2 regions of the Exiguobacterium sp. Leaf187 genome follow, and region 2 is predicted to be linked to the other one. Evidence: riboswitches for the same ligand, from Rfam matches in the RefSeq annotation. Region 2 holds a riboswitch; the other holds the start of a gene.
What was found. A riboswitch is a leader RNA that binds a small molecule or an ion and turns the genes downstream of it on or off. The one in region 2 is predicted to bind S-adenosylmethionine.
Positions count from the first base shown of each region.

Region 1 (15,883 bases), on a different contig from region 2:
GGTCGAACAGCTCGATCAAATCGAGTTGAACGAAGCGTTTGCGGCTCAAAGTCTTGCCTGTATCGAAGCACTTGGTTTACCAAGCGAAAAAGTCAACGTCAACGGCGGTGCGATCGCCTTCGGTCATCCACTCGGTGCGAGTGGGGCGCGGATTTTGACGACATTATTGCATGAGATGCGCCGGACGAACCGGACGTATGGTCTTGCGACGATGTGTGTCGGAGTCGGACAAGGGATCGCACTTGTCGTCGATCGGGAGGGACTCGTATGATTCACTTAGAACGAGAAGGCTATACCGCAATCGTCCGGATTGATCGTCGAGAACGTTTGAACTGTCTCGATTATCCGACGCTTGTCGCTTTGCAAGAACAGGTCGATGCGTTATCGGTCGACCCGGAAGCGCGGGTCGTCCTGTTTACGGGAACGGGGAAAGCATTTAGCGCCGGCGCCGATTTAAAAGAACGCGTGCATTTAAACGAAGAAGAAGTCCGGCGCAATGTCCTTGCGATCCGGAATGTCTTCACTTCGATCGCACAATTGCCGCAACCAACAATCGCAGCCGTCAACGGTCACGCGCTCGGCGGTGGGTTCGAGTGGATCCTTGCCTGTGATTTCCGTTTTCTCGTCGAGGATGCACTCGTCGGCTTGACGGAAACTAGCTTCGGGATCATTCCAGGAGCCGGTGGAACACAACGCTTGCCACGACTGATTGGGGAGACGCGGGCAAAGGAATTGATCTTCACGGCGAAAAAAATCGATGCGATGACAGCAGAACGGTACGGACTCGCGACAGCCGTTGTTGCCCGGGAAGCGTTGATGACGACGTGCCTTGAGTTTGCTAATCAGATGTTACAGAATGGTCCGATTGCCTTGCGCCAAGCGAAGCGAGCGATTGATCAAGGGCGGGATGTCTCACTCGAAGAAGGACTACAGCTCGAAACAGAAGCTTATGAAGTCGTCATTCCGACGGCTGATCGTCAGGAAGCGCTACAAGCCTTCGCTGAAAAACGACCACCACGCTTTGAAGGAAGATGAGGATGGTCGACGTTTGAAATAACCCGTATACTAACGATACACACTATGAACGACTGAAGAGAGAGTGAATACCATGAGTGCGAACACCCAATCGATGATCTTTACGATTTACGGCGATTACATTCGCCATTACGGCAATCAAATCTGGGTCGGGAGTTTAATTCGACTCGTCAAAGAGTTCGGACATAACGAGCAGGCCGTTCGGGTCGCGGTATCCCGAATGGTTAAACAAGGCTGGCTCGTCTCCGAGAAACAAGGAAATAAAAGCTTCTATTCATTGACACCACGTGGGGTGGAACGGATGGAGGAGGCCGCACGCCGGATCTACAGATCAACACCGCACGACTGGGACGGGAAGTGGCGGACGCTGATGTACACGATTCCGGAGGATAAACGCCAGATTCGCGATGAGCTCCGCAAAGAACTGACGTGGAGTGGGTTTGGCAACTTATCGAACGGCGTTTGGATCTCACCGAACCCACTTGAAAAAGAGGCGGAACGATTGATCGCGTCGTACGAGATCGAAGAGTATGTCGATTTCTTCGTCGGTGAATACCACGGTCCGAAGCAGGATCAATCCCTTGTCGAGCGTGCGTTTCCGCTGGAAGAATTGCAGGAGCGTTACGAGACGTTCATTACGGATTACAGCCGGCAATACATCGTCCATCAGAGTCAGCTCCAACTCGGAGAAATGACGGATGAACAGTGTTTCGTCGAACGGACGATGCTCGTACATGAATACCGGAAGTTTCTATTCACGGATCCTGGATTACCGCAAGAACTGCTACCGGATGCTTGGAGCGGACATCACGCGGCGCTCTTGTTCGAACAATATTACCGATTGCTCGCACAACCAGCGAGTCGGTTCTTCGAATCAATCTTTGAAGAGACGCACGATGTGTCGCAACGCAGTGCCTCGTACGACGCGGCGGAACATCCGCTGTTTGCAGAGCGGTGAGCATTTATTCGAATGAAAAGAGCGGGACGGATCAGTTGATCCGCCCCGCATTCGTGTCATTCAGATGTGTTCTGTTCAGCTGATTCTGCGAGAATGTTTCGGAAAGCATATCCTTTATCGACGTAAGAATCAATCGACTCCTGAATCATCGCGAGATCCGCTTCTGTTAGTTCACGCACGACTTTACCGGGAGAGCCGATGATCAGCGAACGGGGTGGGAAAACTTTTCCCGATGGAATTAACGTATTCGCCCCGATGATGCATTCTTCACCGATCTCTGCATGATCAAGAACGGTCGCACCCATTCCGACGATCGAACGACGTCCGATTTTGCAACCATGTAAAATCGCGTTATGTCCGACCGTTACTTCATCTTCAATGACGACGGGTGCCCCTTCATAGAGATGAATCGTCGCGTTGTCCTGGATACTGCATCGTTTCCCAATTGTAATCGGTCCTTCGTCACCGCGTAAGACAGCGTTGAACCAGACGGTAGACTCGGAACCGATCGTGACGTCTCCGATCAGATAAGCGCCAGGAGCGATGAACACATCGGAGGCGACGTTCGGATGAATCGATTGATACGGAATCTTCATAACAGAATGACCTCGTTTCTATAATATAATAAGATGAACTACTATTCATTCCATGTCAGTATAGCATGTGAGTGAAGGCGAGAACGGAGGAAAGACATGTTTCCGATTTGTGAGCTCTTTAAAATTCGATATCCTTTGATCCAAGGAGGAATGGGTAACATTAGTCATGCGGCGCTGACGGCAGCGGTTTCGAATGCCGGGGGACTCGGAACGCTCGGGTGCGGGACATTGTCGGTCGACGAAGTGGCGTCGCGGATTCGCGAGACACGAATGCTGACGGATCAACCATTTGCCTTGAACATTGCGATTCGTGTGTCTCCCTATACAGAAGCACTGATTGATCTCGCGATCGCAGAAAAGATTCCGGTCGTCTCCTTGTCGGCAGGAAATCCAGCACCTTACATAGCGCGACTTCAAGCTGCTGGCATCAAAACGATCGCGGTTGTCGCTTCAGTCAAACAGGCGTTAAAGGCAGAACAGGCAGGCGCTGATATACTCGTAGCGGAGGGAGTTGAAGCGGCAGGTATCAATTCACCGCTCGAGTTGACGACGCTGACCTTGATTCCGCAACTCGTCGATCGGATCAACATTCCGATCCTGGCAGCGGGTGGGATTGGTGACGGGCGTGGACTAGCAGCTGTTCTGTTGCTTGGTGCGGCTGGTGCCCAGCTTGGAACACGATTGATCGCGACGGAAGAGGCGAAGGTTCATTCGGCATACAAGGCGCACTTAATGGATGCGACCGATACCGATACACGCATCATCGGACGTTCCGTCGGATTCGTCCGACGTGTCCTTGATGGTCCTTACGTCGAACGACTCACAGCAGAGACACCTGCTGCTTTTCTCGATCAGACGAATGAGTCGTATCATATTACAGGCGCTCTTGAAGGCGATGAAGAGAAAGGATATGTCAACGCTGGACTGGTTGCCGGTTTGATTCGTGATGTGCCAACGGTTGCTGAGTTGTTTACGCGCATGATGGCGGAAGCAGAGGAACAGCTGAAGCGGACGACTGCTCGTTTTGCGACATGAACATACAATGATGACCCGTAAACCCGCTTGTGGAAAGCGGGTTTTTCATGTTTTTTTGAAAACGGGACATTTGTCCTTTTCAAGTGAGGCACGAATAAGGTCTACTCTAGTGTAGAGATTAAAGGAGGAGATGACGTGCAAGGAGTCGTGTTTGCTTTGATGAGCGGTCTGTTCATCGCCCTGCAAGGTATATTCAATGCGCGCCTTGCGACAGGCGTCGGACCGTGGTTATCCGTATTGATCGTCCACTTTGTTGGTCTGATGGGTTGTTTAGTCATTTATAGCTTCGTACGAGATCGGAAAATCGGCGGATTCCGTCAGTTACCGTGGATTTATGCGAGCGGTGGTTTGATTGGCGTGCTAGTCGTCGTAACGGAACTCACAGCGATCCAAAAACTCGGGATGACATGGGCGATGTGTTTGTTACTCGTCGCGCAGATTTTATGTGCCTTTCTGATTGATTTAAAAGGATGGTTCGGTGTCTTAAAAAAACAAGGAAATCGTGGTCAGTGGGTTGGTGTGGGTCTCATGCTTGTAGGAGTTGCGATTTTCTCACTTGCCTAAAGGGAGGGAACGAACATGGAAACCGTCATCCAACAATATGGACTGGATACGATTTTGACGGAAGAGACGCGCGCTTGGTTGCGTGAAGAAACCTTCCGAAAAGGAGAACTCCTCTGTACGACCGGTGCGACAATCGACCGGATGTACTTCATCGTCGCAGGCAAGGTCAAGATTTCTGCTGCTTCGTCAGAAGGGAAACAACGGATTTTACGATTCAAAACACCACTGACAGTGATTGGTGACGCCGAGTTCATCAATGAACGAGAAGTGTTGAATACAGTTGAGGCGGTGACCGATGTCGATGTGTTGAGCGTGCCGTATGCGATTTTACGCGAGCACAATACGACGAATGTCTTTCTGCAATTCTTATTACGCACGATCACAGCGAAGTGGTATGCCGATTCGAAATCAGCGTCGCACCACGTACTCTATACGGTCGAGGAGCGATTTGCAGGCTACTTATTATCGATTGCGTCCGAAGCTAGTGACAGTTTGTTTTATCAGGAGATGCGGACGTCGAACCTGCATGACGTTGCTGACTGGCTTGGAACAAGTTATCGCCATCTCAACCGGATCATCACGAAGTTGTGTGAAGAAGAGATTCTCGTTCGACGACGTGGGAAAATCATCATCGTTGATCTGGAGCGGATTCGCGAGAAGGCGAACGGCAATAGCTATGAGTAAGGAGGAACGAACATGGTAATAGGCATCGTGTGTGCCGTATTGGCAGGGATGTTGATCAGTTTACAGACGGTATTGAACGCCCGGATGAGTGACGCGTTCGGTGCTTGGGCGACAACGACGTTGGTCTTCTTCGTTGGCTTCATCGGAGCAAGTGTCACGTATGTTCTGTTTCGTGGTGGAACAATCGGGCAGATCCAAAACGTATCGCCACTCTATTGGTTTGGTGGACTTGTCGGTGTCGGCGTCGTTTTTTGTGTCATGCGTGGGATTCAGTTGCTTGGTCCGTCCGTCGCGATCTCTGTCGTTCTGATTTCGCAGTTAAGCTTTGCTCTTGCTGTTGATACGTTCGGCTGGTTCGGTTTACCGCAAATCGACTTATCATTCGGTCAGCTCGTCGGTCTCGCTGTCATGGTATGTGGGATCTTCGTTTTGAAGCGGTATCAAGTCGTGGCGCCGGAACAACAGGCAAAGGATCAGATAGAACGTGTTTCGTAATAACCGAATACAGAACAAGGACGGTGGCATTCCAATCCACTGTCTTTTTTTGACTAGTTTTCGACCTGGATCATGCGTTTTCTAAAATAAAGCGAGAGAACAATAATGAGAAGACCACAGTACAACATGATTGTCGTGATCGAAACGTGAAACGACAGTAAAAACGAAAGGAGCGCGTAAGATAATGGAACGAGACCATTTGACGCGGCATTCACGACACTCATGACACGTCCCATCGTCTGTTCCGCACACTGAGACTGGATGAACGTAATGAAGCGAATATTGATGATGGAAGAAAGGACACCAAGTGATAACAGGACGATCAAGTACAACGAAATCTGTTGGACTTGACTAAGCAGGAAGAGAAGCAGACCTAATGCGCCAATCAATCGGACTGATGAAGTAAGCCCGTTTTCTTTCTTCTGCGTAAAACCACTCCAGAGCGCCCCTCCGAGCATTCCCATTTGATAAGCCCCTTGCATATAACTTAAATCCATCGCATCTCCTTGAAGCACATCATGGACGAGTAAGGGAATTCCGAGTAAGAGTGGTCCAAAGAAAAAGAAATTGACACAGATGACAAGAAAAAGTGTCTGCTTGAGTTGCTGAAAGTGAAAGACGTAATGTAGCCCTTCTTTTAGTTCAAAGAGAGCTGAATGCTGACGTGCTCGCTTGATCTTAGATTCACGAATACCATACGTGAAGAGAAGCGTCAGACAGAGTGTTCCGAAAATCACGAGAAAGACGTACGAGTAAGAAGAATGGCTGAGGATGACTCCACCAAGAATCGGACCTGAAAAGAGAGCGATTTGATTAGATGTCTGAATCAATGAATTGGCTTTAGTGAGCTGTTCTTTCGGAACGAGTGTAGGCAGTAAGGAAGCATTCGCCGGCGAAAAGAATGCATCCACACTACCGAATAGCAAGGCGAATCCTAAAATCGTCAGCAATGTAAGCTGATCGGTATGAAGTAATGCGAGAAGACAGAGAATGAAACTGATCCGTAAAGCGCTCGAGATGCGCATGATCGTCGAACGTTTATAGCGATCGGATAGGACGCCACCGAATAACATGAGAAAAATACGGGGTAACAAGGTGGCCATGAGGATGAATCCGAGATATGACGCCTGGTTTAGCGTATGGATGACATACCATTGTTCAACAAATAAATAGGTTGATAGGGAGAGGGCAGAGCACATACTGGACCCCCATAAAAATAAAAAAGATCGATTTTTAAACAGCGATTGTTGCGTATCCATTTCAACAGGCAGCATATGGCACCTCCGGTTTAGACGTCGTCATTCTCAAATAGTGGTTCATCAATTGCAAAGGCAGTCGTCATGATATAGAAGTGTTTTTTATCTTCTTCGTCTAGTGAAGGGGACCGTGTGAACTCGTCCAATAGAGCACGATATTTGGTAGCAAATTGCCGAAAATTGGCTTCAGACATCGTCAGTTCCTTTTGAAGCGATAAGCTCATCCAGTCTTCAACGTTTGAAGAGACAGGAGAAAAAGCAGTAGTTGGAGCGGTGAGGACGCGTGTCTTTGCTCGGTCCAATACCTCAAGATACGACTGCCGGGTCGCTTCATTCGTCTCGACGAAGTTCAGTAGATGATCGGCAGGAATGTAGCCTCGAGCAATCGCTTGATAGTATTTCAATAGATTGCCGCCCTGTTCTTCCGTCCGGACGAGGCGAATCAAGTCATGCTTTTCAAGTTCTCGTACATGATAGAGGATCTTTGCGCGGGATAACGTCAGCAAGTGGGCTAACTGATGTACCGTATGTGGTTTTTCGACGAGAAACATGAGGATTTTTGTTCGTAACGGATCACTGATCACTTTTAACTGTTCATAGCTCTCTAATATGTGAATCGCTTTTTGTTCCATGCAATAATCTCCTTTTTAACCGGTTAATTTTTATTAACCGTAAAACAAAAGACTTCATTTGTAAACGATTACAAATTTATGTGAGGGTGTTGGTAAAGAAGACACCATTTGTTTACATACAAAAAAACTGACTCCAGTGACATCTCGGTCATCCTCCACTTTCTACTGGAAAGTAGGGGAAGAACGAGATGTTTGAAATCAGTCTCAGCTACTGTATGTGGTTCGAGGTGATTAGACCGTCGTCGTATCTTTCCATTCCTGCTCGATGAAAGCATCGCGACCAGAGGCAGCACGATCTTTTTTATAGTGTTCTGGATTTTTCTTATGGAAGTCTTGATGGTACTCTTCCGCCGGATAAAATTCAGAAGCGGCATCGATCCGCGTCACGATGGGTTGTTTAAAACGATTGCTTGCAGCAAGGGCGTCACGGGAAGCGATTGCTGCTTCATGCTGCGCATCCGTATGATAGAAAATCGCTGGTGCGTACTGCGTGCCACGATCTTGGAATTGACCTTCTGCATCCGTCGGATCCGTTTGTGGCCAGTAGAGTTCGAGCAGACGCTCGTACGGGAATAGGCTCGGATCAAACGTGATTTGGACGACTTCGAGATGTCCCGTCGTTCCTGTTTTGACTTGCTCATACGTCGGATTGTCGACGTGACCGCCCATGTAACCTGATACGATTCCCTCGATTCCTGGTAATTCTTCAAATGGTGTCACCATGCACCAAAAACATCCACCTGCAAATGTTGCTTTTTCCATCCGTCTCTTCCTCTCCGTGGGAAATTCCCATTGTATGTCTGACAGCGAGAAAAACGAAAACGACTCCTTCGCTTGGTTGCAAAAGGAGTCGCCGCTTTTTATCAACCAAAGCTTTCGCTTTGCTGGTCGTAGCACCTTGCTATACGCAGGTTGCTGGGACGTCATCGATCCAGATCTCTCGGTCCACTCTTGATAAGGGTATATGAAGTTGATGTCATTCGTTATCATTGTTGTGATGATACCATTCACATAGAAATAAAGTCAATCCTTAGGTTTCAAGGCACGTAAAACCGTCGCTCCGAGTGTTTTCGCACCAACCAATAACGCTTGTTCGTTGATCTCGTACTGTGGATGATGCTGTGGATGATTGATGCGACCGTCCGTATATCCGGAGCCGGTAAAGAAGTAACTTCCCGGGACGTGTGTTAGATAATGTGCAAAGTCGTCCGCCGCCATCATCGGTGTGAGTGACCGGACAGATGCTTCCGGTAAGAAAGAAGCAGCTTCCTGAACGAGTTTTGTCTCGTCCGGATGATTCCAAAGCGCCGGGTAACCCGTCGTGAAGTCAATCGAATAAGTAGCACCGATGCCGGCACACGTCGTTTTGGCGACAAGGTCGACTTCTTGTCGGAGCTGATGCCGCAGGGTTTCATTGAACGTCCGGATCTCCCCGACGATGCGTGCTTCACCCGTGACGATGTTCGGCGCCGTTCCTGCGTGGAAGGATCCGATTGCAAGAACAGCGGGTTCGAACGGATCGACCCGTCGACTGACAAGGTGTTGTAAGTTACAGACGAGTTGTGCCCCAGCGACGAGCGCATCTTTTGTTTTGTGCGGTGCCTGGGCATGCCCACCTTGACCATGAACGATGATTTCGAATTCGTCGATCGCACATAATGTATGTCCTTCCCGAAACCCAATCGTACCAACCGGTAAATCATTTTCGAGATGTGTCGCGAAAATCGCATCGACGCCTTCGAGAACGCCGGCTTCGATCATTTGGATGGCTCCGCCAGGAAAGACCTCTTCTCCATGCTGATGAATGATTCGAATCGTTCCTTGCAATTGATCCCGTAACGGATAGAGCGTAGCAGCAAGAGCCATCACCATCGCCGTATGCCCATCGTGTCCGCAAGCATGCATGACACCGGGATGGATTGACCGGAAAGCAAGTGTTGTCTCTTCTTGAAGTGGTAAAGCATCAAAATCTGCACGGACCGCAATCGTTGGGCCAGGGTGTTTGCCTTCGATCGTCGCAACGACACCACGACCTCCGACGGCTGTTTCGTGAGGGATGCCCCGTTCCGCGTAAAAGTTTGCAATTCGTTCTGGTGTGCGGACTTCCTGAAAAGAGAGTTCCGGATGTCGATGGAAATCACGCCGTAACGCGATCATCGTCGGTTCGAATTGTTCGAGTGCTTCAAAAAGTTGAGTTTGCATCTTCAAGCTCCTTTGACGTGTGTTTTTTCGTGAAAATGGGTACAGATACAGGTAATCACGAAAGGGGATAATGAAACATGGGAGAAATCGTCGTCAACGCTGTACTTACAATCAAAGCAGGACTCGCGGATCAAGTCTTTCCGATTTTAGAAACGGTCTATCATGCCGCACAAAAAGAGGAAGGATGCTTACGCTATTCCTTGCACCAATCGATTGAGGATGAGCATCAATTCATGCTGTATGAAGTGTATCGTGATGAAGAGGCGCTCGAAGCGCATATCGCATCCGATCACTATAAAGCATACCGTGAACAGATCGAGTTATACTTGATGGATCGACAAGTAACGAAATACGTCGAGATGACATTCTGACGTGTTGCGATAAGAAGAGACGAACCCGTCGATTTCGACGGATTCGTCTTTTTTATTACATCGATTTGAAGCCGAGGAAATGTTCTTGCCAACGCGGTTCATAAATCGAATTGATTTGGAGCTGTGAACCGCCCGCATGGATGAAGTGTTCGCTATCGAGCATGATTCCGATATGCGATGGACCATCCGTGTAGGTGTTCTGGAAGAAGACGATATCCGAGCGTTTACCACTCGAGATACTCGTCCGGCGATTCGTAAAGAAAGCACCGTACCAGTAGCCGCGAACGTTCGTCCGACCACCGTATTTTCCAGCCTTATTTGTCGCGTAGTGAATCAAACCGGAACAATCGAAGCCACCGTTCACGGCATTTTGCGATCCCCATGTGTAAGGTGTACCGATATGTTGGACGGCTGCTTGAATCAGCTTTTCACCGCGCGTGTTATTCTTTTTAATGACCCGTTTATCGGACGTAATCGTCACAGCTGAGACCGGAAGATAGACGGGTGTCCAGCCTGACTGGATGACATAGAAGTTTCCGACCCGGTGACGCGGATAAACACGTTTGCCTTGCTCAACGAGTCCGCTGCCTTTTGGACTGGTTGGACTCGAAAAGAAGGATGTCGTCTGTTTGACGGTATAGATTTTCGTTCGATTGATTGCTTTTTGTGTCAGTTTCATATCGGGTTTGCTCGTGCTGATATAAGGGTTGAGGACGTAACCCGTTTGACCGCTGACTAAGCGAACTTGCCAAAAATCATCATCAATTGATTTCAGACCAATCAATTTTGTCCCTTTTTTCAAATAGGCAGCTGGCCGACTGTAAGCGACGTCAGCAGAGAAGAGTGGCGTTTGGTCCAGATGGACATAAAACGTTGTCCCTTTTTTCGCTTTTGCTTTTGGTTTATTTAGTCCGATCCGACTCGAATCGACGAAACCAAAGATATTGTTATATTTGACACGTGTAAAATAACCGCTTTTTCCATAGATGGTGATCGATTTTCCTTTTTTCAACGTACCGATTTTTTTACCCGACAGTTTTGCCTGTGACCGAATGACGACGTCGTCCTCTGTCACGTAACGTTGACCGGTAACGTCATACAGATCCGGCTTTTTCGTGACGAGATCACTCGTCTTGACGTAACCATAGACCGTCCCTTTTTTTAATCGTGTGTAACTACCGCTCGTGCCGTAAATCGTTAGTTTATCAGCTCGTTTGACAGAATACATCATTTTACTTTTCGTTGAAGCAGACGTATAGACGGACAAGTTGCGTTTGGCGTACCGTGTTCCGGTTGCGGCGTATACTTTTTCACTACCAAGATCAGCTGTTTTAACGTAGGCATGGACTCCGCGGAAAATAATTCGACTGTAGACGCCACTTTTACCATAGATCGTTAATAAAGTATTTGTTTTTTGTTGATCGATTATGGAGCCGGAAGCATTCGGTGCACTATAGATCGGTGTAGCGCGCTGAACATAGAGGCGTGCGGTCTTTGGATAGTATTTCAACGTACCGAGATGTGTCGTCAATACATAGGCATACTCGTCGTTTCGTTTGATTCGTGTAAATGAACCCTCGACGCCGTACGTCTGAAGAGAAGTATTCACAGGAAGCGATTGTACGACTTCTCCTTTTGTAGTCGCAGTGGCATAGACCGTCGTCTGCTGTTGGACGTAACGCACTCCTGTTTCTGGATGACTCACGACCTGCGTATCAGCTAAATCAGTCGTCAATACGAAGGCGTAACCGGTCTTAGTCGCCACACGTGTAAAAGTACCCGTCGTTCCGAACGTTTCGAATGCTTGATTTTGAGTGACGGCAGTCTTCGCGCTCGTCGTCTTCGGCTCAACGAAAAGAGAAGTCGCTCGTTTGGCATAACGCGTCCCAACCAATTTCGGAAGTTGCTCGAGTTGTGTCGTTGATACATAGACGTATTGCTCGTTCCATTTCAGACGCGTGAACGTGTCGAAGGTGCCGTATGTATCGATTCGCTGATAAGCGGGAAGTGTCGTCACGACGGTGGGATCAAATGGTGAAGCAACTAATGAGAGTGAACTTTTCGACATCAGCGTTGCTTGTTTTTGAAAAACAGGTGCTGTTTGCGTTAACGCGTTTGTTGCGACATAAGCAGTACCTTCTTGCCAACTGACACGAGTGAAGTCACCGTCCGTACCGAGTGTCTTGAATGTCGTTCCTGCTGGTAGTTGTTGGATGACCGTTCTGGAATCAGCCGTTTGTAGCAACGCAGCATCCTCTTTCAAATAAGCCGTCCCGGTTGTCTCGGTGACTGTTTGTGTTTCTGCTGTCGGTTGAACAGGTGGCGATTCAGCAAAAGCGGGTGCGGATAAAACCGAGCTCAACATTAACGTTGCGGCAAGTCCAGCAACATGAGCAGTCCATTTTTTCATCAAGAGGTTCACTCCAATTCTTAAAATTTGTCATTATGAATAGTGTAGCATGCGCTTGTTTAAAAATTGATAAAAATCAAAAAAATAGGAGGTTGTTCATGAAAAAACGGTATGCCTCGGCACACCGTTTGAAGTCATATGTTAGTTATCTTGTTCGTGATCCACTTGCCATTCCCAGTCGAGCATGCCGTAAATCAAGGAATCACGCCAGTGGTCTTCGAGATAGACCGTCTCGCGAAGCTGTCCTTCCTTCGTCATGCCGACCTTTTGCAAGACACGTTCGGAAGCGACGTTTCGTGGGTCACACGTTGCCGTGATTCGGTGTAGTTTTAGTTTTTCGAAACCGAATTGGAGAAGGAAAGAGGCGATTGACGTCGCGTATCCGTTCCCCCATTCATCAGGCGAGAGGACGTATCCGATTTCGGCGATTTTATTCTCAACGTCTGTGATGACGAGTTCACCGGCACCGATGACGACGTCACTTGGAAACGTCACGGCAAAGACATAACGACGTCTTGGTGTCTCGAGTTCACTTTCAAGCGCATCGTGTAGGAATTGTTTCGTATCCGTTTCGGTATTCGGTCCCCACGACTGGAATTGACTGACGATGGGTTGTGAGGCATAAGCGTGAACCGCTTCTACATCTTCTGGTGTAAAACGACGAATCCGAAGTTGATCATTGATTTTATAACGCATGCAGCATCCTCCTCTTTCAGATGAAGTCACTTTGATTCTATTTGACAGATGGGGAACGGATTCCTGTTTGACACGGGAAAAAGGGCGTGCTAGGGTGGTTGTATCGAATGGAATAGGGAGTATCCTCTAGGGTTCCGTACGGCTGGACCGAGGGAGGAACATGGACGTTTGTCCATGCAACGGAGGGATAAAAGCCCGGGAGTAAAGCGAATCACCTCGCTTACTCCCGGGCTTTTTCATTTGAATTTACCTATCAGGAGGCAATTACTATGGCAAAGTATTGGATTGGGATCATCGTCGCGGCGTGTTTTGAAGTGGGCTGGGTCATTGGATTAAAACATGCGGCAACACCACTTGAGTGGGCTGCAACGATCGTCTGTATCATCGTTAGCTTTACCGTGCTGATCAAAGCGAGTAACCATTTACCAGTCGGAACGGTCTATGCCGTCTTCGTCGGTCTTGGAACAGCAGGAACGATCGTGACGGACATCGTGTTATTCGACCAAGCCGCTTCCGTGATGAAATTAGCATTGATCGCTGTCTTACTCGTCGGCGTCATCGGTCTGAAGTTAGTCAGTGGAGAGGAGAAATCAGCATGAGTTGGATTTATTTAATCATTGCCGGAATCTTTGAGATGTTTGGTGTCGTCTTGATCAATACGTTCAATCAAAATAAGAATGCGAAGAATTTACTGTTGATGGGAACAGGATTCGGACTCAGTTTCTTATTTTTGACACTTGCGATGAATGGTTTACCGATGGGAACGGCGTATGCGGTATGGACGGGAATCGGAGCAGCGGGCGGTGCGATCCTCAGCATGGTGCTCTATAACGAATCAAAAGACTGGAAGCGACTGGTTTGTATCGGTCTCGTCTTAAGTGCGACGATTGGTCTGAAACTTGTCGGCGAATGATCGTTTACATGTCAAACAGATGACGTTTTAATGGAACGCATGTTTTTTGGCATATTTTAACGCAAAAGAGGAAATACTCCTTATAGAAGTCACGCATGACAAATCGTGTCGATAAGGGGAGAACATCCATGAAAACGAAACAATATATCGGAACATTCTATTCAGAAGAAGAATTGATCTCAAAAATGGACGAATTGCACATTCAAGGGCATCGGGAGGAAGACTTCTACGTCATCGTCAAAGAGAAGTCGAACATCGCACTCGTTCGTAGCCAAATGGATGCAGAAATCGCGACGACGAAACCGTCTTGGATTGATCGAATTCGCGGGAACAAAGGACGCGATCAAGAAGTCGATGATTTGTTTGGGTCACTTGATCTATCAGACAATGAAATCGAACAACGCAAAACGGAAGTCGAAGGTGGGGGCTTCGTTCTGTTACTTGAAGTCCAAGACATCCAGTTCGATCCACATTTAAATACAGATAATACGCATCCTGATGTTAAAGTTCGCTATGGTAGTGGCGAAGAGACGCATACGTCATCAGATGCGAATTCCAATGCACAGCTCGGCTCCGGTAATCCGCTTGATGTTGATAAAGATTCGAAGGAAGAGCATGCGGAAATTGATTTGCACCGTGCCGGTACGGACAAGATGCCGCAAGACGAGCAGGCAATCGATCACGCGAAAAAACTCGACGGGAACCGAGAACCGGATATTGCAATGCGTCGGGATGACGATTTCCGACGTCCGGAAACAGAACGCGAGGAAAAAGAACATGATGCAACGCAAGACGGCGAAGAACGTCGTCAATCGAAACATCAATCGGATGACATCGCCAAGCAAGACCATGGAAATAATTTAGACCGCTAAAATAATAGATTAGAATCACGCATCAGGGTCATCATCAAAGAAGGTACTTTCCGGATCAATTCCGAAAGGTACCTTCTTTTTGTATGGAGATTAAACGAGAATCGTCTCGTCTTATTTATGATCCGGATTTGATCCTGTACGCACGTTGGCGTTCAATTGATCGATGGCTTGCATATCAGCGTCTGACAAGCTGAAGTCGAAGACATCAAGATTTTCGCGAATGCGGCTTGGCGTGACGGATTTCGGAATCGCGACGATATCGTGTTGCAAGTGCCAACGGAGGACGACTTGAGGCGGCGTTTTCTGATGACGATTCGCGATATCGACGATGACCGGATGCGTCAACGCGTCGCGTCCTTTCATCAACGGACTCCAAGCTTCAACGACGATACCGTGCTTGCGGCAAAAGTCTCGGATCGCTTCTTGGCTAAGGAACGGATGGAGTTCAATCTGATTGACGGCAGGAACGATTGATCCTTCGGCTAAAATTCGTTCCAAGTGCGGAATATGGAAGTTCGAAACACCGATAGCATGCGTCTTCCCTTCGGCATAGAGATGTTCGAGCGCCCGCCATGTCTCGACATAACGATCTTCTTTTGGCATCGGCCAATGAATCAGATACAAGTCAACATAATCGACACCAAGCTTTTGTAGACTCGTCTCGAAAGCGGCAAGTGTCTCTTCGTAGCCGTGATCGGAATTCCAGACTTTCGTCGTCAGAAAGATCTCTTCTCGGGGAATGCCGGAGTCACGCAGTGCGCGACCGACACCTTCTTCATTCTCGTAAATCATCGCCGTATCGATCGAACGATACCCGACGCGGAGTGCTTCGCTGACCGCTTCATATACTTCTTCTTCCGGTACTTTAAAGACACCATATCCGAGTTGGGGCATGCTGATACCGTTGTTTAACGTAATCTGTTGCATCGATTCATCGACTCCTTTTTAGTAAATTCTTCTCTTTTCTAGTGTACGCGCTCCTCTTATAAAAATCGAATGATTGCTGAAGCGGGTTCTTTTGCGTATACTGAGCGATAACAAATATTAGGAGGCGATTCTGTGATTCGACAAGCTGTTTTGCAATACATACATGAGGAAAACGCGCTCGATCAACTCAAAGAAGTGATAGGTAATCGTTCAGCAGTCCTGATTCATGGACGTCTA
Region 1 covers NZ_LMPR01000014.1:58,967-74,849, forward strand. Annotated here, with positions in the region: gene ASF99_RS16680 (acetyl-CoA C-acyltransferase) at 1-271, shown strand, start outside; gene ASF99_RS16685 (enoyl-CoA hydratase-related protein) at 268-1,035, shown strand; gene paaX (phenylacetic acid degradation operon negative regulatory protein PaaX) at 1,109-1,993, shown strand; gene ASF99_RS16695 (gamma carbonic anhydrase family protein) at 2,050-2,589, opposite strand; gene ASF99_RS16700 (NAD(P)H-dependent flavin oxidoreductase) at 2,686-3,624, shown strand; gene ASF99_RS16705 (DMT family transporter) at 3,760-4,188, shown strand; gene ASF99_RS16710 (Crp/Fnr family transcriptional regulator) at 4,204-4,872, shown strand; gene ASF99_RS16715 (DMT family transporter) at 4,885-5,367, shown strand; gene ASF99_RS16720 (MFS transporter) at 5,421-6,641, opposite strand; gene ASF99_RS16725 (winged helix-turn-helix domain-containing protein) at 6,656-7,255, opposite strand; gene msrA (peptide-methionine (S)-S-oxide reductase MsrA) at 7,487-8,017, opposite strand; SAM riboswitch class I at 8,113-8,216, opposite strand; gene ASF99_RS16735 (M20 metallopeptidase family protein) at 8,279-9,457, opposite strand; gene ASF99_RS16740 (putative quinol monooxygenase) at 9,535-9,828, shown strand; gene ASF99_RS16745 (SH3 domain-containing protein) at 9,884-12,238, opposite strand; gene ASF99_RS16750 (GNAT family N-acetyltransferase) at 12,380-12,934, opposite strand; gene ASF99_RS16755 (DMT family transporter) at 13,204-13,533, shown strand; gene ASF99_RS16760 (DMT family transporter) at 13,530-13,847, shown strand; gene ASF99_RS16765 (general stress protein) at 13,976-14,719, shown strand; gene ASF99_RS16770 (aldo/keto reductase) at 14,831-15,646, opposite strand; gene ASF99_RS16775 (iron-containing alcohol dehydrogenase family protein) at 15,779-15,883, shown strand, end outside.
Region 1: another riboswitch for S-adenosylmethionine. It lies ahead of msrA (peptide-methionine (S)-S-oxide reductase MsrA); the one in region 2 lies ahead of ASF99_RS11700 (methionine ABC transporter ATP-binding protein).

Region 2 (15,883 bases):
TTTTTCTTATAAGAGACGATCGTTTCGTTCATTTAATGTGTTCGGTCCGCTGAAGACGTTCGTATTGTCTGACTCGTCATGGGCACGACGCTCCGAATGCTGATCCGCTTCATCACCGACGAGTAATACGAATTGACCGCTTTCGACCGCATGATTCGCACGATCGACGTCTTCCTTCGTCAAGCCACTTCCACGAATAGCATCTCCGTGGGAAGCCGTGTCATCTTTTTTGAAGATGCTCTTGATTTCCTGCCAGAGATTACGATGATCTTCCTGTGACAGACGCGTAGATGTCTGTTGGTTGTTCAAATCCGCTAGTTCCTCGATTTGTTCGAGATCGTATTTGTCGTGTGCTAAGACTTTTAAATCAGTCGAGACGACACCGGCAACACGGAGATCGTGCACGGCACTAACAACTTCTGGTACGGATGAGTAAATTCCAACGATTCGCATGGATGGTTCCCCCTATAGGTACATGATACTTATAGTAATAGCCGAATTCCGTCCACTAGAAACGCTTTTCTGTATGACAGTTTGATTACTCGCTTTCCGTCTTCTCTGGTGCAGGTGCGAACTTCCGTTTCAACTTCAACGTATTGGATGAAGAACCGTCGAAGCGAGGTGGTGCTTCTTCTCCTTCTACCAATCCGATCTTCTTGACGATGAAGTAGGCACATCCGAAGTTACAGTATTCGTAGAGATAATCCGCCACATGCGAAATTTTCGTATCGAATGTCGCTTTCTCGTGTTGATCCTCATAGAAGCCACGTAGCCGTAATTGACCGTGCCCCCAGTCCCCCACGATATAATCATATTTCTCTAGGACATCGCTAAAACGACCGATGAAGGCTTCCTCATTAAAACCTTCCCGCTTCTCTTCGACGACCTCATAACGTTCCCGATTGACTTGTATCATTATTCCCACCTCCTGCTGTTCTTATCATAGCATATTCCATTTCGCCTGGCAGACGAAAAACCGTCCGAGCAACTGCTCGAACGGTTTTTGATCGTTAGTCGATCGGAAGTGCTGTTTTATTCTTTTTCGCTGCGTTGACTTGTTCATCCGCGTGATACGACGAACGAACGAGTGGACCTGCCTCACAGTGCGAGAATCCTTTGCTGAGCGCGATCTGCTTCAGTTCAGCGAACTCTTGTGGTGTATAGTATTTGATGACGTCGAGGTGTTTTTTCGTCGGTTGGAGATACTGACCGATTGTCATGATGTCGACGTTATTTGCGCGAAGATCATCCATCGTTTCAAGAATCTCTTCCCATGTCTCACCAAGACCAAGCATCAAGCTCGACTTCGTTGGAATTTCAGGTGCGAGTTCCTTCGAACGGCGAAGGAATTCAAGCGTCCGGTCGTATGTCGCTTTCGCACGAACGGTCGGTGTCAGACGGCGGACCGTCTCGATGTTGTGGTTCATGATGTCTGGTTGTGCATCAATCAGCGTTTTCAATGCCTCAAAGTTCCCACCCATATCTGAAGGCAAGACTTCGATTGATGTCTCTGGATTCATCCGACGAACTTCACGGACGGTTTCAGCGTAAACGCCTGCTCCGAAATCATTCAGATCGTCACGGGCAACCGCTGTGATGACCGCGTGCTTCAGGTTCATCAAACGAACGGATTCCGCGACACGTTTTGGTTCTTCAAGATCGAGTTCGTTTGGGCGTCCTGTCGTCACGGCGCAAAAACGGCACGCACGTGTGCAGATACTTCCGAGAATCATGAACGTCGCCGTCCGGCGTACCGCCCAACACTCGTGGATATTCGGACACTTTGCTTCCTCACAGACAGTATGTAGCTTTTTCTCGCGCATCATACTTTTTAATTCTGTGTAGGTTTCATTCGTATTCAGCTTGATTTTCAACCATTCCGGTTTACGTTGGATTTCTCCGCGTCCCATGGTTTCGCTTCCCCCTTCATCCCCAAAAAGTCAATTCATGTCTGCTTTAGTATAACAAACAATCAGGGTTTGCGAACATGTAATTCATTATATTCCGACTTCTCCGATAAGCGTTCGAACAACAAATCCCGTAACAATTCCGGCATGAAATATTCTTTTGGCATTTCTTTGATTGCTGGAAAGAGTGGACCGAACGTGAACATATCCGGCAAGACGACCGTATAGTTTCGCGTTGGCTCAAGCGGTTGATGTGCCGCCAAACCAGCATAATGCATCCGCCCCATCAACTTACCACGGAAACCGAGACCTCGAACCTTTAGTTGTTCGAACTGATCTGTTTTGACTTCGTCGAGGAAAGTTTGTAATTCCACTCCGGTCATCGTCACTTTACAAGGATTGATCGGGTGCGGACAGAGTCGATGTAAATCAAAGGCAGAGACAGGACCTGGTGGAAGTGACCCAAGCAGAATACCTGCCGGGACACAAGCGATATCCGCATCACACCAATCACGCATCGTCTCGACAAGCAATTGTGAGAACGGCGACTCGCTGAACCAATCATTGGCTAGACCCGATGTCTCGCCAATCGGCTCCTTCATCTGTTGTTCCGCCAGATACTGTTCGCGGTCGAGTAATTTCGCCGTCGCTTCGTCCTCGACGTAATCGTGTAAGGAATGAAGGACCGCTTCCTTCTCTCCGGTATCCGTATTCATATAAATTTCACCCGCATACTGCCCATGTTTACCGGCTTGGGTGATTAAGACACCGTTCTTAACGACACCGTCATCAAGGACATGGTGCGTATGCGCACCGATGATCAAATCCAGTTCTGGAAAACGCATCGCGAGTTCTTCGTCTTGATAGAAACCGAGGTGACTCAAACAAATCAAGACGTCGACTTCTTGACGCAAATGTTCGATTTCACGCGCCGCGACGTCAAACGGTTCTTCGATTGTCCAACCAAGTAAACCGTACAGTTCGATATACGGTGCCGTCAGACCAAAGACGCCGACTTTTCCAGTCGGTAATTCGTGAATGACTCCTTGCTTGGCAAACGGTGCTTCTAAATTCGAGACGAGGACCGGAAAGTCCGCTTCCGTGTAGAGGTTCGCTAACCAGTCGTGCGGAAACGTGATGCCTTCATTGTTCCCGATCGTCACGGCAGTCGGCATCAACGCATTCAGTAGATGCGTATTGATTTTTCCTTTTGTTGCTTCCGTCGCTGGATCAACACGGTCAGCATGATCGCCGAGATCAAAAACGAGCGAATCATACGTCCGGTGTTCCTTGACGAAGGACATGTAGCGAGGCCACATGTCGAAGTGTGAATGCAAATCATTATAGTGAATGATGTGTAACTTCATGCAGAAGCCCCCCTTGATGATTTAAAACAATGAGATTTGTCGCGGCGCCAGTTCATAGTCGAGATCGAGAATCTCGATTAATCGTTTCGCATTCGGGGCAGCATCTCCTGCTGAGTTGTTATTGAAGAAGACATAGACATCCTTTGCTTCCGCTGCTACGTTTCGGACGTGGCTTGCGAGTTCCTGTAACTCGTCTTCTGAATACCGATAGAGACAGCGGACTTTTCGCCAATCGTCGCTGCTTTGACCCGGTTTCTTTAACCAACCCGCTTTATTTCGTCCATGAAGGCGGATGAATGCCGTCTCCTGCGTCACGACCGGTACGAATGGTACGGAACCATCTTCGGTCTGGGGTTCGTCACAAATCGTATGAATAAACTGATGTTCCTTCAAAAATCGGAGCGTCCGCTCACGATAAGCTTCCGAATACCACGATGGATTTCGGAACTCAATCGCGACCGGCAGTCCAGCAAGTGATTTTCGGATCGTTTGCAAATACTCCAAGTGCATTTTGCTGACATCGAACCAGGGCGGTAACTGCACGAGGATCGCTGCAATCTTTCCACTCTTTCGCATCGGTTCGATCGACGCGATATATTGTTCAAAAATCGGACCGAGCGGATCTTTATTCTCCCGGTCATGTCCACTCATCGCCCGGTGGACCTTGACGATGAAGCGGAACCCGTCCGGTGTCTCGGATGTCCATTTTTCGTAGTTTCGTTCCGGTTGAATCGCATAGAACGTCGAGTCGACCTCGACTGCTGGAAAATGTCCCGCATAAGCGGCGAGCTTCTCCTTACGATCTTGCGGGGTCAAGTAGAGACTATCATGATCTCCCCAGCCCGTAACACCGATATATATCATGCGCTCCTCCCCCTTACGTGTTCTATTCTACCTATTCATCATAGCATAGCAGAATCCGGGATTTCTTCTTCAATGCTTCAATTTAAACGTTCATATTCAAGTATGATACATCCCGATTCGAAGTATTGTGTTTTGATCATTTTTAAGTGTTGCGGTTGATCGAACACCGGAAACATCCGTTTTCCACCGCCGAGCAGAACAGGATAAATCACGATATGATAACGGTCGACGAGTCCAAGTCGTATCGCTTCAGCAGCAAGCGTCGCCCCACCGATCGCAATCTGTTTTCCAGGCAAGGCTTTTAGTGCTTGAAGTTCCTCGGTAAGTGACTTGGTCGCTAGACGTGTCTTTCCTTCGACAGCGTCGAGCGTCCGCGAGAAGACGACCTTCTCAAGCGATTGCCAGGTTTTCGCATACTCAACGACAATCGGCTCGTCTTCCTGATCCGCTGTCTCCCAGTATTGCATCATCTCGTACAAACGACGTCCATAGACATGGGTATCGAACGCTTTCTCGTAGTCATTGAAATACTGATGTAATTCTGCGTCCGGTGAAGCGAAATCGATCCTACCTGACGCATCTTCGATATAACCGTCAAGCGAGACTTGAAAGGAATAGACGATGTCACGCATAGTAATCCCTCCTTTTTCACTCTTTACCCGAATAACCATTTCATGAAAAAACTCCCCCATCCGTAGATGAGAGAGTAAGACGAATTATCCGATTGAACCTTCCATCTCGAACTTGATGAGACGGTTCATTTCGACCGCATATTCCATTGGAAGTTCTTTCGTGAACGGCTCGATGAAGCCCATGACGATCATTTCCGTTGCTTCCTCTTGTGAAATCCCGCGGCTCATGAGGTAGAACAATTGCTCTTCCGAGACCTTCGAGACTTTCGCTTCGTGCTCGAGCGAAATGTTATCGTTGAGGATTTCGTTGTACGGAATCGTATCCGACGTCGATTGGTTATCCATGATGAGCGTATCACATTCGATGTTCGAACGTGCGCCTGTCGCTTTCCGTCCGAAGTGGACGATACCGCGGTACGTGACTTTCCCACCGTGTTTTGAGATCGACTTCGAGACGATCGTCGACGACGTGTTCGGTGCTAAGTGAATCATCTTCGCACCCGCATCTTGGTGTTGACCTTTACCAGCGATTGCGATCGACAATGTCATACCACGTGAACCTTCACCTTTGAGGATGACGGCTGGGTATTTCATCGTCAGTTTCGAACCGATGTTACCATCGACCCATTCCATCGTTGCGCCAGCTTCACAGATCGCGCGCTTCGTAACGAGGTTGTAGACGTTGTTCGCCCAGTTTTGGATCGTCGTGTAACGGCAGTAAGCGTTTTTGTTGATGAAGATCTCAACGACCGCTGAGTGAAGCGAGTTCGTTGTGTAGACCGGTGCTGTACATCCTTCGACGTAGTGAACCGATGCTTCGTCATCAACGATGATCAACGTCCGCTCGAATTGACCCATGTTTTCCGAGTTGATGCGGAAGTAGGCTTGAAGCGGCGTGTCGACTTTAACACCTTTTGGTACGTAGATGAACGATCCACCTGACCAGACCGCTGTGTTCAAAGCTGCGAACTTGTTGTCTGTTGGCGGGATTAATTTTCCGAAGTACTCACGGAAGATATCTTCGTTCTCTTTTAACGCTGTATCTGTATCTTTGAAGACGACACCGATTTCTTCGAGGTCTTCTTTCATGTTGTGGTAGACGACCTCTGACTCGTACTGAGCCGAGACACCTGCCAAGTATTTTTGCTCTGCTTCTGGGATACCGAGTTTGTCAAACGTACGTTTGATTTCTTCTGGTACTTCATCCCACGATTTCTCTGCCCGTTCAGACGGCTTGACGTAGTACGTGATGTCGTCGAAGTTCAATTCTGAGAGATCGCCACCCCACGCTGGCATCGCTTGTTCGTTGAAGATCTTAAGTGATTTCAAACGGAAATCAAGCATCCATTGTGGTTCTTCCTTCATTTTTGAGATCGTTTCGACGACTTCAGTCGTCAAGCCACGTCCAGAACGGAAGATCGAGATATCGCGATCGTGGAAACCATATTTATAATCGCCAATTTCCGGCATGTTCTTTGCCATGTTCATTTCCTCCTCTTACTTGCTTGTGACCGAAGTTTACTTCCCTTCTTCTACGCCGCGTTCGAGCGCCTTCCAGGCAAGTGTCGCACATTTGATCCGTGCCGGGAATTTCGTGACACCCGAGAGTGCCTCGACGTCCCCGAGGTCGAACGATTCGTCGTCATAGTCTTTTCCTTGGACCATGTCCGAAAAGATATCCGCGAGTCGTAAGGCTTCTTCGATAGTCTTACCTTTGACGAGTTGCGTCATCATTGAAGCAGACGCCATGCTGATCGAGCAGCCCTCCCCGTCAAATTTCGCATCACGGACGACATCGTCTTCAATCGCGAGCTGGAGACGAATCGTATCGCCGCACGTCGGATTGTTCATGTCGATCGTGACGCCCCCCTCGATCGCACCGCGATTTCGGGGAGTTTTATAGTGATCCATGATCACTTGACGATACAAGTGATCGAGATTGTTAAAATCCATGACTGAAATACTCCTTCGTTTGGCGAAGTCCTGTCACGAGTGCGTCAACCTCTTCTTTCGTGTTGTAGAGATAGAAGCTAGCGCGAGCCGTCGAGCTCGCTCCGAGCCAACGCATCAAGGGCTGTGCACAGTGATGACCGGCGCGAACCGCGATTCCCTGCATATCAAGGACGGTTGCGACGTCATGTGCATGGACATCACCGAGATTGAACGTGACGAGTCCAACGCGTTCTTCCGGACCGTAGATCGTTAGTCCGTCGATGTCACGCATTTGTGCCATCGCGTACTGCGCGAGTTCACGTTCGTGTGCTTCGACGTTCTCTAAACCAATCTCTTCTAAGAAATTAATCGCTGCCGATAAACCAACGGCACCTGCGATAATCGGTGTACCCGCTTCGAAACGATATGGAGACGGTTTGAACGTCGACTCTTCAAGACCAACGTAATCAATCATCTCACCACCGAACTCAACGGGTTCCATCGCATTGAGTAATGCCTTTTTCCCGTAAAGAACACCAACGCCTGTCGGACCACACATCTTGTGTGCGGAGAAAGCGAGGAAGTCACAGTCGAGATCCGTGACATTAATCCGTTGATGCGGTGCACTTTGCGCGGCATCAACGACCATGACGGCACCTCGAGCGTGAGCAAGACGCGCGACTTCTTTGATCGGATTGATCGTACCGAGAACGTTCGAGACATGTGCCATCGCGACGATCTTCGTCCGGTCGGACAGTTGTGCTTCGACCGCTTCGACCGTCACGCGACCATCCGCTGTCAAATCGACGTATTTCAACTTCGCTTTTTTGCGTTTAGCGACTTGTTGCCACGGAATGAGATTCGCATGGTGTTCGAGGTATGTGACGACGATCTCGTCGCCTTCTTCGACATGCTCCATACCGTAGCTTGACGCGACGATGTTGATCGCCGTCGTCGTGCCGCGGGTAAAGATAATTTCTTCATGGTGTTGCGCCTGGATGAAACGACGAACGTTCTCACGCGCACCTTCGTACGCATCCGTCGCTCGTGTTCCGAGCGTATGGACGCCACGGTGCACATTCGAATGAATCGTCTTATAGTAGTCGTCAATCGCGTTGATGACGACGAGCGGCTTCTGCGAAGAGGCCGCACTATCGAGATAGACGAGTTTCCGGTCGTTGACCTGTTGGTCGAGGATCGGAAACTGATTGCGGATGGATGCATCGATTCCCATATTAGTTTACTTTCCCTTCGATGACTTGAACGAGACGTTCTTTCACCGAGTCAATCGCAAGTTCCGAGACGACTGGCTGGAGGAATCCGTGAACGACGAGGCGTTCTGCTTCCTTCCGTGAAAGGCCACGGCTCATCAAGTAGTAGAGTTGTAGTTCATCGACACGACCGACAGATGCCGCGTGTCCTGCCATGACGTCATCCTCATCGATCAAGAGGATTGGGTTCGCATCACCACGTGCCTTTTCAGACAACATGAGGACACGTTCCGTTTGAACGCCGTTTGATTTCGAAGCGCCGTGATGGATCATCGACGTTCCGTTGAAGATTGATGTTGCTGAATCTTTTTGGACACCGTGGATCAAGATGAAACCTTCTGATCCTTTACCGAAGTGGTCCGTCCGGACGTTGAAGTTTTGTTTTTGCTCTCCACGACCGACCGTAACAGCTTTCGTATCTGAGAACGAATCGTTTCCGACGAGGTGTGTTTTTGTTTCTGTAACCGTGTGACCGTCATTCATGTGACCGAGTGCCCATTCGAGCTTCGCGCCCTGTTTGACGACACCACGACGGTTCATATACGTGATGGCACCTTTTGATAGCGTATCGACACCACCGAAGAGGACTTTTGCGTTATCTTCAACGAAGACTTCTGTGACGACGTTGACGTTATGCGCTTCGTCACCGTAAGAGACGAAGTTCTCGATATACGTCAATTCGCTGTCAGCGTCTGCGACGATGATCGCGTGATGGTAAAGCGCTGCGCCTGATTGCTCAAGCGTGTAGATCGCTTGCATCGGTACAGAAAGCTTAACGCCTTTTGGTACATAAAGGAACGTACCACCGTTACGAAGTGCTGCGTTTAATGCCGCAAGACGATCTTCGTTAACTTGAACACCTTCCGTCATGTAGTACTTCTCGACGAGTTCTGGGTGTTGTTTTAATGCGTCTTCGAGCGTCGTGAAGATGACGCCGTTCGCCGCTTCACTGTTTTGCGCGTGGACGAGTTGTCCGTTACGCGTGACGAGCATGTGATCACGGTTTTCGCCGATCAATGCTTCGATATCTGAAGAAAGACCAGTGACGGTTTCGAGTTCCGTCGTACCTTCTGTGAAGTTCCAGCCTTCGATCTTGATTTTTTCTACTTTTGGCAATGCGAGCGTTGGGGCAAGATCAAGCGCGTCTTGACGCTTTGCGACCATCCAAGATGGTTCCCCTAAGCGAGTCGCACGTTCTGCCACTGCCTCGCGATTTACTGCAAGATTCAGTTCTACAGTCATCATGCTTCCTCCCTCGTCTTACGCTTTTGTTTCGATTTCGACGTCTTCGATGCCGAGTTCTTTTTTAACCCAGTCATAACCTTCTGCTTCGAGACGGTGTGCGAGTTCTTTACCACCAGACATGACGATTTTTCCGCCCATCATGATGTGGATGAAGTCTGGCTCGATATAGTTCAAGAGACGTTGGTAGTGCGTGATGATCAAGCAGCCGAATTCAGGTGAACGCATTTCGTTGACACCTTTTGCGACGACTTTCAATGCATCGATATCAAGACCTGAATCGATTTCATCAAGAATCGCGATCGCTGGTTTAAGCATCATCATCTGAAGAATTTCGTTACGTTTCTTTTCTCCACCTGAGAAACCTTCGTTGAGGTAACGGTGTGCCATTTCTGAAGGCATCTCGAGAAGACCCATTTGTGAATCAAGCTCACGGATGAACTTCATGAGTGAGATTTCATCGCCTTCTTCACGACGCGAGTTGATCGCTGAACGAAGGAAGTCTGAGTTCGTGACACCACTGATTTCGCTTGGGTACTGCATTGCGAGGAACATACCCGCTTGTGCGCGCTCATCGACTTCCATGTCGAGGACGTCTTCGCCGTCGAGTGTGACTGAACCAGATGTCACTTCGTACGATGGGTGACCCATCAATGCTGATGCGAGTGTTGATTTACCTGTCCCGTTTGGTCCCATGACCGCGTGGATTTCCCCGCCTTTGATTTCCAAGTTGACGCCTTTCAAGATTTCCTTGCCGTCGATCGCGACGTGTAGATCTTCAATCTTCAAGTGTGAAGCCTTCATGTTAGAATCCCTCCATCTATTCATTTCGTGACTGACGATTCAGAACACGAGCGTTACTAATTTAGTATCATTCTAATCTTAAAGAAACATCGCGTATTATTCAAGCGTCATCGCTCGCTGATTTTTCTCAAAATCATGCGTTTTGTTGAGAATCATTCGAAAGTTTCACCGGTTCCTCCAGTTCATCGATCGTCGAAGCCCGATGAATCCGTTGTGACAGTAAGAGCAGTGGTATTCCGAATAATGTCAAGCCCGCTAATATCCCGAAAATCGGTAACGGACGGTCCGCTCCATATAAACTTAACAAATGTCCTCCGGCGATCGGACCGATTGATTGTCCGATCGACGTCAAGCCCATCGCCCCGAAATAACTGCCCCGTAATTCTGGTTTGGCGAACCGATCGGTCAAGATGTCGGTCATCGTGAACATCATGACTTCCCCGCACGTGAAGATGAACATCGCGACGATCATCAACCAGATCGCGTTCGCATTTCCCATGATGAACAATCCGATCGCAACAGTCGCAATCCCGGTCGTGATCGAGACGAGTGGTGACGTCTTCATACCAAACTTCATGATCGGATATTGAACGATCAAGACGGTGATCGCATTGATCGTGATCAAAATCGCATAGAGTGTCTTCCCGCCTTCAAGCAGTGACGTTTCCGTCAAGAACTGTGGCAATGTCGAGTTGAACTGACTGTAGCCGAAAACCCCGAAGATGATGCCAGCGAGTGCCAGCGTAAAAGCGATATCCGTCCGCAACAGACGAACCGTTGCTCCGAACGATACCTTTTTCCCACCATGCGTCTCGGTGATCGGATGGCGTTTGAATAAGATACCGATCATCCCCCCGTACACGATATAGACGAACGCTGTGATGTAAAACGTCGCGGACGTGTTCCCCGCACTCAGCAGTAAAGCAATTCCCGGTCCGATCGCTGCTGCGATGTTGATCATCGCGTAACGGATATTGAAGACGAACAATCGGTTCGCTTCGTCCGTCGTATCACTGATCAAGGCACGGGCGGATGGTTCAAAAATCGAACGACAGACCCCGTTCAAAGCACTGAGCGTAAAGAATGCCCAGAATGTCTCGACTTGTGCCAGCGCAATGAAGACGATCGCGAATCCGATCGTTCCGGCAAGCATCATCGCCCGGCGACCATACCGGTCCGACAAGGTGCCGCCGATGAAACTCATGACGAGACTGGCGATCGCCGAGATACTGAGTACCCAGCCAACATCGACAGGATCAAATTTCAGGACGGTCGTCATGTAGATGGCGAAGAACGGCATCGTGATGAACGTTCCGAGACGTGAGAAAAACGTCCCGAACAAGACCCCGAGTGTCAACGGATGCAGTTGACTTATGCGTTGCATATGATTCCCCCTAACCCCTGTTTCAGACAAATGAAAAGCATCCTTCCATTATATAGGAAGGATGCCGGCTTCGGTGAACTTATTTGCTGACTGGAACGACCGCACCTTTGTACTTGTCGAGGATCCAATCTTGGTTTTTCTTTTCGTGCAGAACGTCAAGAAGTGCTGTGACACGCTTGTCTTTTTCATCGCCATCACGTGTAACGATGATGTTGACGTATGGTGAAGACTCATCTTCTGAAGCGATCGCGTCTTTCAATGGGTTCAGACCGTTATCGATCGCATAGTTCGTGTTGATGAGGACGGCGTCGCCTTCATTGTTTTTGTAAGCTTGCGGAAGAAGTGATGCTTCGATGTTCGTCTTGAACTTGAGTTTCTTCGGGTTCTCCGCGATATCACCGAGTTGTGCATCTGTCGTTTTACCGTCTTTAAGCTTGATCAATCCTTCATTTTGAAGGAACGTCAAGACACGACCGCGTTCCGCGACGTTTGAGCTCGTTAAGATCGTTGCACCGTTTGGTAACTTATCGAGTGACTTGTATTTCTTCGAGTAAATACCGAGTGGTTCAACGTGGACGCCACCTGCGTTCGCGAACTTATATGATTTGTTTTCTTTCTCTTGTTGCTCAAGATACGGTACGTGCTGGAAGTAGTTCGCATCGATTTCTTTTGAAGCGAGCGCTTTGTTCGGAAGTACGTAATCTTGGAACTTCTTGATTTCAAGCTTGTAACCTTTTGCTTCGTATTCTTTTTTGACGTGCTCAAGAATCTCAGCGTGCGGTACGTTCGAAGCACCAACGACGAGTGTTTTGTCGTCGCTACCTGATCCTGATGATTTTTCGCCACATGCAGCAAGGCTAATAGCTAAGACGGATACAGCAGCAGTACCTACGAATTTTTTCCAAGTTTTCATGAATGATTCCTCCAATATGATTAAGTTTCGAATTAACGTTTATCGATCGCGCGGATCAGCAAGTCACCAATGATTTGGATGACGAAGACGATCGCTAAGATTAAGAGTGTCGCAATGACGATGACATCGTTTTGAGAACGCTGGAATCCTTCGATGAAGGCCATGTCCCCAAGTCCACCTCCGCCGACTACTCCGGCCATTGCCGTATAACCGACAAGTGAGACGAGTGTGACCGTGATACCAGAAACGATGGCAGGCAACGCTTCCGGGATTAAGACTTTATAGATGATCTGGAACTTCGTCGCGCCCATCGATTCAGCTGCCTCGATGACACCTTTATCGACTTCGCGTAACGCGAGTTCAACCATCCGACCGTAAAATGGTGCAGCACCGAAAATCAGTGCCGGTAATGCTGCCGTTGGTCCGAGGAACGAACCGACGATTGCTGTCGTAAATGGAATCAATAAGATCAGTAAGATGATGAACGGAATCGAACGGAAGACGTTGACGACCAAGCTCAACACTGAATAGAACGCCCGATTCTTGAACAATAACTCTTCGTTTGTCGCATACAATAGTAAACCAATGATCAAACCGAGGACGAATGTCGAAACACCAGCGATTGCCGTCATATAGACGGTACTGCCTGTCGCTTCCCACACCATGTCCCAATCTAGATTGTCAAAGAATGAAATCATCGGTGATCCACCTCCACTTCAACATCACTGGCTTGAAGCTTCGTGATGACCGCTTGTGTTGCTTCTGTTTCCCCGATCAACTGAATGAACAGTGTACCGAGTGCCCCTTCCTGTGATTGACCGACGTTTCCACCGATGATATTGAACAGGACCGGCGAATCCTTCATGACTTCCGCGAGGATCGGGCTTTCTGCTGTCGATCCGACGAACGTCAACTGAACGATTTTTCCGGTTGGGTACCGTTCGCGTAGTTTCGCGAACGTTAACTCGTTCTCCGACGGCGACGTCAATTGTTTGACGAATTCCTTCGTCATCGCTTGCTTCGGATGACGGAAGACTTCTGCGACCGGTCCTTGCTCGACGATTTTACCGGCTTCCATGACGGCGACCCGGTGACAGATTTTTTGAATGACGTGCATCTCGTGTGTGATCAAGACGATCGTCAGTTTCAGTTTTTCATTGATGTCGACGAGTAACTCAAGGATTGAGTCCGTCGTCTTCGGATCGAGTGCACTTGTTGCCTCGTCACATAAGAGAACGTCCGGGTTCGATGCCAGTGCCCGAGCGATACCGACACGTTGTTTTTGACCACCGGATAATTGTGACGGATAGGCTTTTTCGCGTCCGTCCAAACCAACGAGTTGGATCAGTTCCGCGACCCGTTCCTTGCGGTGTGCTTTCGGGAAGCCACCGAGCTCGAGTGGGAACATGATGTTCTCTTCAACCGTCCGTGACCATAGTAAGTTGAAGTGTTGGAAGACCATCGAGACATTCTTGCGGACGCCTCGTAATTCCTTAGGTTTTAGTGATGTCATTTCAACACCATCGATTTGGATCGAACCACTCGTTGGTGCTTCGAGCATATTCAGTAATCGGATCAGGGTCGATTTCCCTGCTCCGGAATAACCGATTATTCCAAAAATTTCACCGCGCTCGATTGTCAGATCGACATTCGCGACGGCTTCGACCGCTCCGCGCTTTGAGCGATAAATCTTTCCTACGTCTTGTAAACGAATCACAACTGTCCCTCCTAAAATAAAAAAAGTGCGCGCGTTTTAGAGCAAACGCGCGCACTTTTCAGTACACAAAACCATTTGCTCTCATCTCCCAGACTTTTGTCTGCTGGAATTAGCACCACTTCGGATTAGATCCGCGGTTGCCGGGTTTCATCGGGCCAGTCCCTCCACCACTCTCGATAAGAGTTTCGGTATTAAGTTTGTAGAATATATTCTGAATATTAGCAGGGGTTATTTTTGTTGTCAAACAGTTTTTTCAGAAACTTTTTCGAGGAACGTGAAAGCACGTGTTAAGTCTTCTTTCAAATCTTCCGCATCCTCAAGTCCAACTGAAATCCGAACGAGACCGTCCGTGATGCCGAGTTCTGCCCGACGTTCTGCTGGGATCGACGCGTGCGTCATCCGTGCAGGCACCGAAATCAGACTCTCGACGGCACCAAGACTCTCAGCGAGTGTGAAGAAGTGTGTCGCCTCGACGAGTTTTTCTGCGTTCGCTGCTGAACCGACATCAAAGCTGATCATCCCACCAAATCCAGTCGCTTGTTTCGCTTGGATGTCGTGACCAGGATGCGATGCAAGTCCTGGGTAGAAGATGTTCGAGACGATGTCTTGCGCTTGTAGGAACGCAACGAGATCATGTGCTGTCTCTTCGATCGCATCCATCCGGATACCGAGTGTACGAAGACCACGGACGAGCAAGAAGCTGTCTTGCGGTCCAAGCACGCCGCCTGTCGAGTTTTGAATGAAGTGCAGCTCTTCGCCGAGCGCATCATCTTTGACGACGACAAGTCCAGCGACGACGTCCGAATGTCCGCCGATGTATTTCGTCGCACTGTGCAAGACGATGTCTGCACCAAGTGCGAGTGGTTGTTGATGGTATGGTGTCGCGAACGTGTTGTCGACGACGAGTTTAAGATCGTGACGTTTGGCGATTGTTGCGATTGCTTCAATGTCCGTAACTTTCAACAACGGGTTCGTCGGTGTTTCGACGTAGACTATCTTCGTGTTGTCTTGGATCGCTGCTTCCGTTGCCGCAAGATCCGTCGTATCGACGAATGTCACTTGGATGTTGAACTTCGGTAAGACGCGTTGCATCAAGCGGAACGTACCACCGTAGACGTCATCCGTCATGACGATGTGGTCGCCAGACTCAAGCAAGTGGAAGACGGCATGGATCGCTGCCATCCCAGAACCGAACGCAAAACCACGTGCGCCGCCCTCGAGATCCGCAATCAATCGTTCGATGCTCGTCCGTGTCGGGTTCGCTGTCCGTGAGTATTCGTATCCGTCCTTAAGTTGACCGATTTTATCCTGCTTGTATGTGCTTGTTTGATAGATTGGAGGTGTGACGGCTCCTGTTGCCCGATCGACACCTGTTCCTCCATGAATCAATGCTGTCTTCTTACGCATGAGTTTCGTCCACCTTTTCAAAGATTTGTTGGCTTAAATAGCGTTCGGCACTGTCTGCGAAGACGGTGACGATCGTACTGCCGGGGTGACGCTTTGCGATATCAAGCGCAGCAACGAGCGCTGCACCTGCTGAACTACCAACGAGTAGTCCTTCGCGAGCAGCGAGTGTATGAACCGCGTCAAATGCATCGCGGTCAGAAATCGTATGAATCTCATCAACGAGTTCACGCGGAACGAGGCTTGGCCATTTCGCTGTACCGATACCTTCTGTCTTATGCGGACCGGCTGGACCACCATTTAAGACGGAGCCTTCCGGTTCAACGATTGCTGCTTTTGTACCGAGACGTTGTTTTAAGAAGTCCGCTGTTCCGGCGAACGTACCACCTGAACCACAACCGGCAACGAACCAGTCGATGTGCGGCAAGTCCGCAATCAGCTCAGGA
Region 2 covers NZ_LMPR01000009.1:1,428,378-1,444,260, forward strand. Annotated here, with positions in the region: gene ASF99_RS11630 (general stress protein) at 7-453, opposite strand; gene ASF99_RS11635 (YutD family protein) at 539-916, opposite strand; gene lipA (lipoyl synthase) at 1,011-1,910, opposite strand; gene ASF99_RS11645 (bifunctional metallophosphatase/5'-nucleotidase) at 1,973-3,274, opposite strand; gene ASF99_RS11650 (DUF72 domain-containing protein) at 3,296-4,138, opposite strand; gene ASF99_RS11655 (dihydrofolate reductase family protein) at 4,216-4,770, opposite strand; gene sufB (Fe-S cluster assembly protein SufB) at 4,855-6,252, opposite strand; gene sufU (Fe-S cluster assembly sulfur transfer protein SufU) at 6,289-6,723, opposite strand; gene ASF99_RS11670 (cysteine desulfurase) at 6,713-7,936, opposite strand; gene sufD (Fe-S cluster assembly protein SufD) at 7,938-9,215, opposite strand; gene sufC (Fe-S cluster assembly ATPase SufC) at 9,234-10,019, opposite strand; gene ASF99_RS11685 (MDR family MFS transporter) at 10,153-11,403, opposite strand; gene ASF99_RS11690 (MetQ/NlpA family ABC transporter substrate-binding protein) at 11,483-12,316, opposite strand; gene ASF99_RS11695 (methionine ABC transporter permease) at 12,349-13,014, opposite strand; gene ASF99_RS11700 (methionine ABC transporter ATP-binding protein) at 13,011-14,033, opposite strand; SAM riboswitch class I at 14,112-14,216, opposite strand; gene ASF99_RS11705 (bifunctional cystathionine gamma-lyase/homocysteine desulfhydrase) at 14,274-15,440, opposite strand; gene ASF99_RS11710 (PLP-dependent cysteine synthase family protein) at 15,433-15,883, opposite strand, start outside.